3 regions of the Ensifer sp. Root1252 genome follow, and region 3 is predicted to be linked to each of the others. Evidence: predicted binding sites of a transcription regulator. Region 3 holds the regulator's gene; each other region holds the start of a gene.
What was found. The regulator PhoB, encoded in region 3, activates phosphate uptake and scavenging genes when phosphate is short. The targets are predictions, from matches to a motif close to TGTCATNNANCTGTCAT.

Region 1 (3,275 bases), on a different contig from region 3:
ACCGCGCGGTTGGCACTGTCGTGGCCGGTCGAAAACATCGCATCGACATAAACAGAGGTTTGTATTTCCCTTTCGATCGCACGGCGTTGAATATTGCCAAGCGTCGCACCATCTGCCGATAACACGATGATCGGCTGAACGCTCAGAGCGTTGTAGATGTGGCCGGCGCCGTCGCGATAGGGTTCGCCGATAATCGCCGGTTTCTGCCCGGCGATGCCGGTTGCCAGAAACGCGGTGACGTTCAGCTTCTGCCAGGTGGCCAGATCGTCGCGCAAAACGATCGCAAACTTGGTGTCGAACATGACGGGTATCTCCATTTCAGGACATCAGGGCGTGCCCAAGGAGGCCTTAACCGAGGACGCAGCGATCAATCTTGAACGATTGTGCGGATCGCCGGGCGATGGCATCCGCGTCGCGGCACCGGTGGACGGCATAGAGCGCATCGAGGCCCGGCTGCACGGCAAGGTCTTCGAGCCGCATCGCCACGACACCTATGCGCTTGGCGTGACGCTTGGCGGCATCCAGACCTTCCAGTATCGTGGCGAGAGCCGCTACAGCACGCCTGGAAGCATCATCATCATTCACCCCGACGAACTGCACGATGGCGGCGCGGGCACGGAAGCGACGCTTCGCTACAGGATGATGTATCTGCAGCCGGAGCGATTGATCGCGGCGCTTGGCGACAGTGGCGGCGCCTTGCCCATCATAGCCGCCCCGGTTGTTGGTGACGTGGCCCTGCGCCAGGCGATCGGCGAGGCCGTCATGGATCTCGACGGCGGTAATGACGAACTCGCGCTCGACGACATTCTTACACGCATTGCAGAAGGCTTGTGCCGCCATGCCGGCACGACAAGCAAGGCTGCCGGCAGGTCGGCCAAGCGGGCGGTTTCGAGGCGACGGACTATCTCAAAGCCAACCTCGATCGCCCGGTCGGCTCGCAGGAACTCGAGGCCGTCAGCGGCCTTGATCGCTTCACCCTCGCCCGCCAGTTCCGCAAGGTTCTCGGCACCAGCCCGCACCGCTACCTTCTGATGCGGCGGCTGGAGCAGGCGCGCCGGATGATTGCCGCCGGTCACAGCCTGGCAGGTGCCGCGCTCGAAACCGGCTTTGCCGACCAGGCCCATTTCACCCGCCATTTCAAACGTGCCTACGGTGTAACGCCCGGGCGCTGGGCGAGCCTGGCGCTCGCCGGCTGAAGCACCGGCGCCGCTGGGTCGTTGCGGCCCGGAACCAGTGTCCGGTCACGCGCAACAATTCGAACTCGGTGAGTTTCTCCCCTCGGGCGCAGCGCCTTTCGTCTGTCATCAAAGCTTCACCAGCCTGTAAGCCAAGCATCACCCAACCGTCATCAAAGCCGCCTATCGGGTTCCCGTACTTTGGCATCCAACCCACGGTGACTTTCATGACCAAAACGCTTCTCGCCGCTGCGGCGCTCACACTTTTGATGACGACGACCGTCCTGGCCGAGGAAAAGGCCTTTCCCGCAACCCTGAAGGCACATGCGATCCTACCGGCAAACACGATCCTGGCAGCACCGTCCGACGCACCGGAATACCTGAAGACATCGGGCAAATTCACCACGGCGGACCGCAAGCGCGCTGACGCGCTCGGCACCGTGCCCGGCAAGGATGGCGTGCGCCCGACCGGCCTTTCACTGCCGTTCAACGGCCAGCCGATGCAGGGCTTCTCCGGCATTAGGGCCATGGAAGACGGCACCTTCTGGAGCCTTTCCGACAACGGCTTCGGCAACAAGCTGAACTCAACCGATGCCATGCTGATGCTGCACCACGTGAAGATGGACTGGGACGCCGGCAAGGTCGAGGCGCTGAAAACACTGTTCCTCACCGACCCGGACCGCAAGGCCCCCTTCCCGATCGTCATGGAAGGTTCCGACAAGCGCTACCTGACCGGCGCTGACTTCGACGTTGAGTCGATCCAGCCGGTCGCCGACGGCTTCTGGGTCGGGGAAGAATTCGGTCCCTATATCCTGAAATTCGATGTCGACGGCAAGCTGACCGACGTCATCGCGACAACAGTTGACGGCAAGCCGGTTATGTCGCCCGACAATCCGACCCTGACACTGCAGGGCGATCCGTCGAAGAAGACACCCGCCTTCAACCTGAAGCGCTCCGGCGGCTATGAAGGCATGGCACTGTCGAAGGACGGCTCCAAGCTCTACGGTCTGCTCGAAGGGCCGATCTGGACCGACAGCGAAACCGTGGAACAGGCCGATGGCCGTCCGACACTACGCGTCATCGAACTCGATGTCGCAGCCAAGGCCTGGACGGGCCGCAGCTGGCTCTATCCGCTGGCCGAAGGCGGCGAGGCAATCGGCGACTTCAACATGCTCGACGACAAGACGGCACTGGTGATCGAACGCGACAACGGCGCGGGCACGCTCGACAAGGCCTGCGCCGATCCGAAGGATCCGAAGCCGGATTGCTTTGCCGTCGGCTCGAAGGTGAAACGTGTCTACAAGATTGCCTTCGATGACAGCAATGTCGGCAAGGCCGTCCGCAAGATCGGTTACATCGACCTCCTGAAGATCGCCGACCCCGACAACAAGAAGCGCCAGGGCGGTGGTGACGGCTATTACGACATGCCGTTCGTGACGATCGAAAACGTCGATCGCGTCGATGACACGCACATCATCGTCGGCAATGACAACAACCTGCCGTTCTCGGCCGGCCGGGCGCTTGATAAGGCCGACGACAACGAGTTCGTTCTGCTCGAAGTCGGCGAATTCTTGAAAGCCGAATAATCAAAAAAGGGCGCGCGGATTTGCGTGCGCGCCCCTTCGTCAAAGATCTGAGTGCGTTCAGCTCTCGAACTGGAACGCCAATCTTCTGCCGGTCAGCTTGCCGAGCTGCTGCAGCCGTCCGTCGAGGCGCTCGCCGGCAAATTCCGAATAGGCCGCAGGCACGACGATCTCCAGATCGACATCCGGCAGGGACGATTTGCGGAAGGTCAGATTCCTCGCCACGCCCGGCATCGACGCCGAGAACAGATAGGCGACGCGCAGCAGGCCGCCGAGCAGTTTCGCCAGTTCCAGCAGTCGCGGCGTGGTAATGCCGGTCAGTGCGCCGGTCGCGCCATCGTCGTTCAGGCCTTCGAAGCGATAGTAGTTGGCGAGCGCGATATAGGCCCGCCCCGCATGGGTGATGCCGGAGAAGGTCGAGTGGGCGATGATGTTCAGCGCCTGCAGACCGCGATAGTCCGGATGGGCGCGCCAGCTGATATCGGCGAGCAGGCAGGCAGCCTGGCGATAGCGGCTT
Region 2 (3,275 bases), on a different contig from region 3:
AACCGCGCCGGCAATCAGGCCGAGCACAGCTCGACGGCTCAAGGATATGGGTGTCGGTAGGGTCATCGTCTTATCGCCAAGAGTACCCCGGCAGCGCATGGGCGTGATGTGGCCGGGAATGAACGTCAGCGTGAAGCCTCCTCCCCGTTTCAGGGAGGAGGCGGGTTTCAAACGATCAGTTGGTCTGCTTCACGCCGAGGGCAAGCGCATCGACGAGAACGCGGTAGACGTCGCTCTGCTCCATGTAGCCTCTGAAGCCCTCGCTGCCCGGACCTTCCGACTGCAGCACGACGTCGTCGACCGTGTGCTGGCCGGTGCTTTCGTCCTTCGGCAGGATGCCGACGCGCAGCACGGCGCCGGGCATGTCCTTGTAAGCTTCGTTGGCGACATACTCGTCCTTCTCGTTCTTCACCGCCGGCTCGAACGGCCCGTCCAGCTTGGGGCTGAAGGTTTCGTAGTAGTCGGGGAAGTTTGAGACGAACATCGCCAGACGACGGCTCGCGTCGATCTTGTCGGGGAAGCCGTCCTTGTTCTCGTCGGTATAGTTCGGGAAGCCCGCCGAAGCGCCTGTTTTGACCTTGTCGCGGCCTTCCTTGCCCTCGACGGTGTCGTCGATGATGCCGAGCAGTGAGACGCCATGGGTATGGTCGCCGGTCACGACAACCAGCGTATCCGGGTTGTTCTTCGCGAACGCGCGGGCAACGCCGACCGCCTGGTCGAACTCGATGGTCTCGACGACGGCGCGCTCCATGTCGAGCGGATGGCTCATCTTGTCGATCGAGGCGCCCTCGACCATCAGGAAGAAGCCGTTTTCGTTCTTCGACAGCCTGTCGAGCGCGGTCTTGATCATGTCGACAAGGCCTGGCTGGCCGGGGAACTTTTCGACCGTGCCCTTCTTCAGGAACTCGCGATCAAGCGTCACGTCCATGTTGCCGGTGTGGAACAGACCGAGAAGCTTGCCGTCGGCGGGCGCATTGGCAAGTTCGCTCTTGTCGGTCGCAAGCGCATAACCGGCTTCCTGGAAAAGCTTGATGTAGTCCTGGTTGTCCTTGCGCTTGGAGCCGGGCGTCTCCTTGCCGAGGAAATAGGCCGAGCCTCCGCCAAGGATGACCTCCGGCTTGACGTCGTAGATCATGCCGACGATCTCGGCCTTGTCGCTGCGGTTGCGGGTGTGGGCGACGACGGCGGCCGGCGTGGCGTCCTCGATTTCCGAGGTCGTGACGAGACCGATCGACTTCTGCGTCTGGCGGCGCAGCGCTTCGGCAATGGTCTCGACCCGTGGATCGTCGAGGCTGTCGGGCGTGCGGTCGCCATAGACGCCCACGGCGTTGATCACGGTCTTGTGGCCGGTCATGTAGGCCGACATGGTGTTGGCGCTGTCGGTGTCGATCGAATTGGTCGCCGACGTGCCGATGAAGGCCATGCGCTCGAGGTCGTCCATGTTGAGGCGGCCATTGGCCTTACCCTCGGTCATGCCCTTCGACATGATGCGGGCGGCGGTGCGGTGCGCAACCGAAAGGCCATCGCCAAGCAGGAAGATGACGTTCTTGACCTTCGGCTGCTCCGCCGTGGCATAGACGTGCCAGGTCACGGTCTTCGTCTCTCCGCCAGCCGTCACTTCGACCTTGTAGCTGCCCGGTGCGCCAATTATAGCGTTGCGCAGGAGCAGGGCCGAACCGAGCTCCTTGTCTTCCTTGCCCTTTTCCATCGCGACATAGGCGGCTTCGGCACCGAGCGCTGCCTTGTAGTCCTGGCCGTTGACGGTCACCTTGATGTCTTCCGCCTTGACGGCGCTCTTGAGCTCGACCTTGAAATCGAACGGGGAACCGGCAAGAATTGTCGCGCGATCAATGGGATAGACGTCTGCGGCCTGAGCGGCGTGGGCCAGAACCGTCGTGGCAAAGAGGGTGGCAAGAAGCATACGCATGGCAATCGTCCCTTTGAGGTGTCGGATTGCGCGGTCGTAACGCCCGGCGATGACAGCGACATGACATTGCGATCACGTTTGCAGGCGCCAAGCATCGCACGCTTGACTCGCCGATAGAAACAATTATTACGAGCCTCGGAAAGGAAGGCATTCCATGCTTCGCCGCGAACACAACTTCGCTGACAGCAGCGTCCTGGCAGAAATCGCCGGGCAGGATATGCGTTTTCCAGCTTCCTTCAAAACAACGGCCAAAACGACGACGAAAACCGTCTGACGTCTCTGGCCCTCCGCTCTCTCCCCGGTTTGGCCGGGGACAGGAACCCTCGCGGCGGATCGCGCGGTTTCCCCCTCCACCCGACGAGGAGAGACAAAAAAGAGAGCTTAGATCATGGGTTTCAAGATTGCAGTCGCAGGCGCCACCGGCAATGTCGGCCGGGAGATGCTGAACATCCTTTCGGAACGCGGCTTTCCCGCCGATGAAGTGGTCGCCCTTGCTTCCGCCCGTTCCCAGGGCACGGAAGTTTCCTTCGGCGACAAGACGCTCAAGGTCAAGAACCTCGAAAACTACGATTTCTCCGATACCGATATCTGCCTGATGTCGGCCGGCGGCGCGGTTTCGCTGAAGTATTCGCCGAAGATCGGCCAGCAGGGTTGCGTCGTCATCGACAATTCCTCGGCCTGGCGTTACGACTCCGAAGTGCCGCTGATCGTGCCGGAAGTGAACCCGGACGCGATCACGCTCTTCACCAAGAAGAACATCATCGCCAATCCGAATTGCTCGACCGCCCAGCTCGTCGTCGCGCTGAAGCCGCTGCACGACCACGCCAAGATCAAGCGCGTCGTCGTCTCGACCTACCAGTCGGTTTCCGGCGCCGGCAAGGACGGCATGGACGAACTCTTCAACCAGACCCGTGCGGTCTTCGTTGCCGACCCGATCGAATCGAAGAAGTTCACCAAGCGCATCGCCTTCAACGTCATTCCGCACATCGACGTCTTCATGGAAGACGGCTACACCAAGGAAGAGTGGAAGGTTCTGGCCGAGACCAAGAAGATGCTCGACCCGAAGATCAAGGTGACCTGCACGGCCGTGCGCGTCCCGGTCTTCATCGGCCATTCGGAATCGGTCAACATCGAGTTCGAAAACGAGATCACCGCTGACGAGGCGCGCGATATCCTGCGCGAAGCACCGGGTTGCCTTGTTGTCGACAAGCACGAGAACGGCGGCTACGTAACGCCTTACGAGTGCGCCGGCGAAGACGCGACCTACATCTCGCGCATCCGCGAAGACGCAACCGTCGAAAACGGCCTCAACATCTGGGTCGTTTCCGATAACCTGCGCAAGGGTGCG
Region 3 (3,275 bases):
GACGAAAAAATCACGCGACGGGGCTTGCAAAAATGCAACGCCCACCCAGCAAGTTGGGGAAAACCAAGAAATCGATTCGGCGCGATTCGCGGGACTCTTGCCACGGAGTCCGCCGGTCAGTAGGTTAATGTTCAATTACTAGACGCATGCGGCGGGCCTAGTCACCAAAAGTGTTATCGCGTTGCAGCTCCGGAGCCTGTCCGGAGCGTGGTGAGAGATTCTGTCATCGCCAACGCTGAGAACGGAGAGTGCAGAAATGAACTGGACTGACGAGCGGGTGGAAAAACTGAAGAAGCTTTGGTCCGAGGGCCTGAGCGCGAGCCAGATCGCGGCACAGCTCGGCGGCGTCAGCCGCAATGCGGTCATCGGCAAGGTTCACCGGCTGAGCCTGCCCGGCAGGGCCAAGGCTGGCGGAACCACCGCCGCGACCCGGCCGAAGCAGCGCCCGACTTCGGCGCCGCGCGCTCCGAACTACGCTTCGCGCGTCACGACACGGACGGTTACCCGTGCGGCCGGCGCGACCGTGCTCAAGGAAGAGGTCGAAGTCGATCTCGTCGCCGAACAGGATTTCCGCATCCAGACGGATGTGGTCGTGCCAATGTCGCGCCGCCTGGAGCTGACGCAGTTGACCGAGCGCACCTGCAAATGGCCGATCGGCGACCCGCTCAAGGAAGAATTCCACTTCTGCGGCAACGATTCCCCGGAAGCTTCGCCCTATTGCACATTCCATGCGCGGCTTGCCTATCAGCCGACCTCCGAGCGCCGTCGCGCTCGCTGAGACGACCGAAAACCACATGCAGAAAAGGGGCCGCACGGCCCCTTTTTTATTGGCTGCTGCATGTTTCCCTGGTTCGTATTCGCTTCAAGGAAACATGCCGCAATTCAAGATGCAACAGCGACCTTTGCGCGTCCATTAAGATGCGCGGCGCTGCAGTGGCCGGCTGGCTCAGCTTTCGAGCGAGTAGCCGGCACCGCGAACGGTGCGGATGACATCAGGCATGCTCGAGAAATTCAGTGCCTTGCGCAAGCGACCGACATGCACGTCGACGGTGCGCTCGTCGACATAGATATCGTGGCCCCAGACGCCATCAAGGAGTTGCGAGCGCGAGAACACCCGGCCCGGCGACGACATCAGGAATTCGAGCAGGCGGAATTCCGTCGGACCAAGGCGGACCTCGCGGGTGCGGCGATGCACGCGATGGGTCTCGCGATCGAGCTCGATGTCGCCGCAGCGAAGCAGCGTCGAGAGGACCTCGGGCTTGGCGCGCCGCAGCATCGCCTTGACACGGGCCATCAGCTCCGGGGTCGAGAACGGCTTGACGACATAATCGTCGGCGCCGGTGGCAAGGCCACGAACCCGCTCGCTCTCCTCGCCGCGCGCCGTCAGCATGATGATCGGCAGGCGCTCGGTTTCCGGACGTTGGCGCAGCCGGCGGCAAAGCTCGATGCCGGAAACGCCCGGCAGCATCCAGTCGAGGATCAGGAGATCCGGGAGGCGCTCCTGTAGGCGGATCTCCGCCTCGTCTCCGCGCAGGATCGTATCAACATCGAACCCTTCGGCTTCGAGGTTATAACGCAGCAGGACACTCAGCGCCTCTTCGTCTTCGACAACGGCGATTTTCGGCAACATCAGGCAACGTCTCCTTACCCAGAGCGTCTCGCGTTCGATCGAACGCAAAGAGATGCTCGAACATATAGAATCTGGAGCACTCCGCGCGTTTTCATAGGCACGCGCGAAAACGTATAGCTTCAGACGCAGTAGAGCAGGGCCGCAACCAGGGCTGCGACCGGAGCAGGTTCATAAGCAGGCACTCGAACGTATCCGGGTCTTAAAGCGCGTCGCGATCTCTAAGATGCGCTTGTTGTGCTTTAAGTTCTTGTTTTTGCACATGTCGTTATCGCAAAACCGCTGCGCACTTTTGCGCGACATGCGTTAGTCCTTCACGGCACCCAGCGTCGACGTATTGTCGTCCTTCGGACGCTCGCCTTCCGGCTGCGCGCCCGTCGCCATGTAGTAGATCGTCTCGGCGATATTGGTGGCGTGGTCGCCGATACGCTCGATGTTCTTGGCACAGAAGAGAAGATGCGTGCAGGGCGTGATGTTGCGCGGATCTTCCATCATGTAGGTGAGCAGCTCGCGGAACAGCGAGGTGTAGATCGCGTCGATCTCCTCGTCGCGCTCGCGGATGCTGTTGGCCTTCTCCGGCGAGCGGGAAGCGTAGACGTCGAGGACTTCCTTGAGCTGCACCAGCGCAAGCTCTGCCAGGTGTTCGAGACCGCGCGCCAGCTTGCGCGGGATGCCGGAGCCGGCAACCGCGATGACACGCTTGGCGTTGTTCTTGCCGAGGTCGCCGACGCGCTCCAGATCGGACGCGATGCGGATCGATCCCATGATCTCGCGCAGGTCGGCAGCAACGGGCTGGCGCTTGGCGATGGTGACGATTGCCTTTTCGCCGATCTGGCGTTCGGCTTCATCGAGGATGGTGTCGTCGGAGATCACCTTCTGCGCCAAGGCGAGGTCAGAATTGACAAGCGCACGAACGGATTCGCCCACCATCTGCTCGGCAAGCCCGCCCATCTCGGAGATGCGGCGCGTGAGATATTTCAGTTCTTCGTCGTAGGCGGACATTATGTGCATGGACATAGTCTTCGATCCTTGCGGGCGCGTTCAGGAAACGGGGTGAAGAGGAGCTTCGGCCATCAACCGAACCGGCCCATGATGTAGTCCTGGGTACGCTGGTCATCCGGATTGGTGAACATCTTGTCGGTGTCGTTCTCCTCGACAAGATTGCCGAGGTGGAACATGGCAGTGCGCTGCGAAACACGCGCCGCCTGCTGCATCGAGTGGGTGACGATGACGATCGTGAAGTTGGTACGCAGCTCGTGGATCAGTTCCTCGACCTTGGCCGTCGCGATCGGATCGAGCGCCGAACAGGGCTCGTCCATCAGGATCACTTCAGGGCTGACGGCAACGGCGCGCGCGATGCACAGACGCTGCTGCTGGCCGCCCGAAAGACCGGTGCCCGGCTCCTGCAGGCGATCCTTCACCTCGTTCCACAAACCAGCCTTCTGCAGGCTGGTCTCGACGACTTCGTCGAACTCAGACTTGGTGCGGGCAAGCCCGTGGATGCGCGGGCCGTAGGCGACGTTGTCGTAGATCGACTTCGGGAACGGGTTCGGCTTCTGGAACACCATGCCGACGCGGGCTCGCAGTTCCACGACGTCGATCGTCGGGTCGTAGATGTCGTCTTCATCGAGCGTGATCTTGCCGGTGA

Region 1: the regulator PhoB is predicted to act here: its motif matches at 1,300-1,316, upstream of ASD02_RS27625 (esterase-like activity of phytase family protein).
Region 2: the regulator PhoB is predicted to act here: its motif matches at 1,977-1,993, upstream of ASD02_RS21795 (alkaline phosphatase).

Annotation. Positions count from the first base shown of each region.
Region 1 is NZ_LMDT01000034.1:172,933-176,207, forward strand. Features, by position in the region: gene ASD02_RS27615 (DUF2000 family protein) at 1-302, opposite strand, end outside; partial or broken gene ASD02_RS40060 (AraC family ligand binding domain-containing protein) at 301-756, shown strand; gene ASD02_RS40065 (AraC family transcriptional regulator) at 831-1,196, shown strand; gene ASD02_RS27625 (esterase-like activity of phytase family protein) at 1,403-2,761, shown strand; gene ppx (exopolyphosphatase) at 2,819-3,275, opposite strand, start outside.
Region 2 is NZ_LMDT01000023.1:119,567-122,841, reverse strand. Features, by position in the region: gene ASD02_RS21800 (hypothetical protein) at 1-66, opposite strand, end outside; gene ASD02_RS21795 (alkaline phosphatase) at 176-1,927, opposite strand; gene ASD02_RS21790 (aspartate-semialdehyde dehydrogenase) at 2,316-3,275, shown strand, end outside.
Region 3 is NZ_LMDT01000001.1:462,060-465,334, forward strand. Features, by position in the region: gene ASD02_RS02295 (GcrA family cell cycle regulator) at 257-778, shown strand; gene phoB (phosphate regulon transcriptional regulator PhoB) at 947-1,630, opposite strand; gene phoU (phosphate signaling complex protein PhoU) at 1,934-2,644, opposite strand; gene pstB (phosphate ABC transporter ATP-binding protein PstB) at 2,701-3,275, opposite strand, start outside.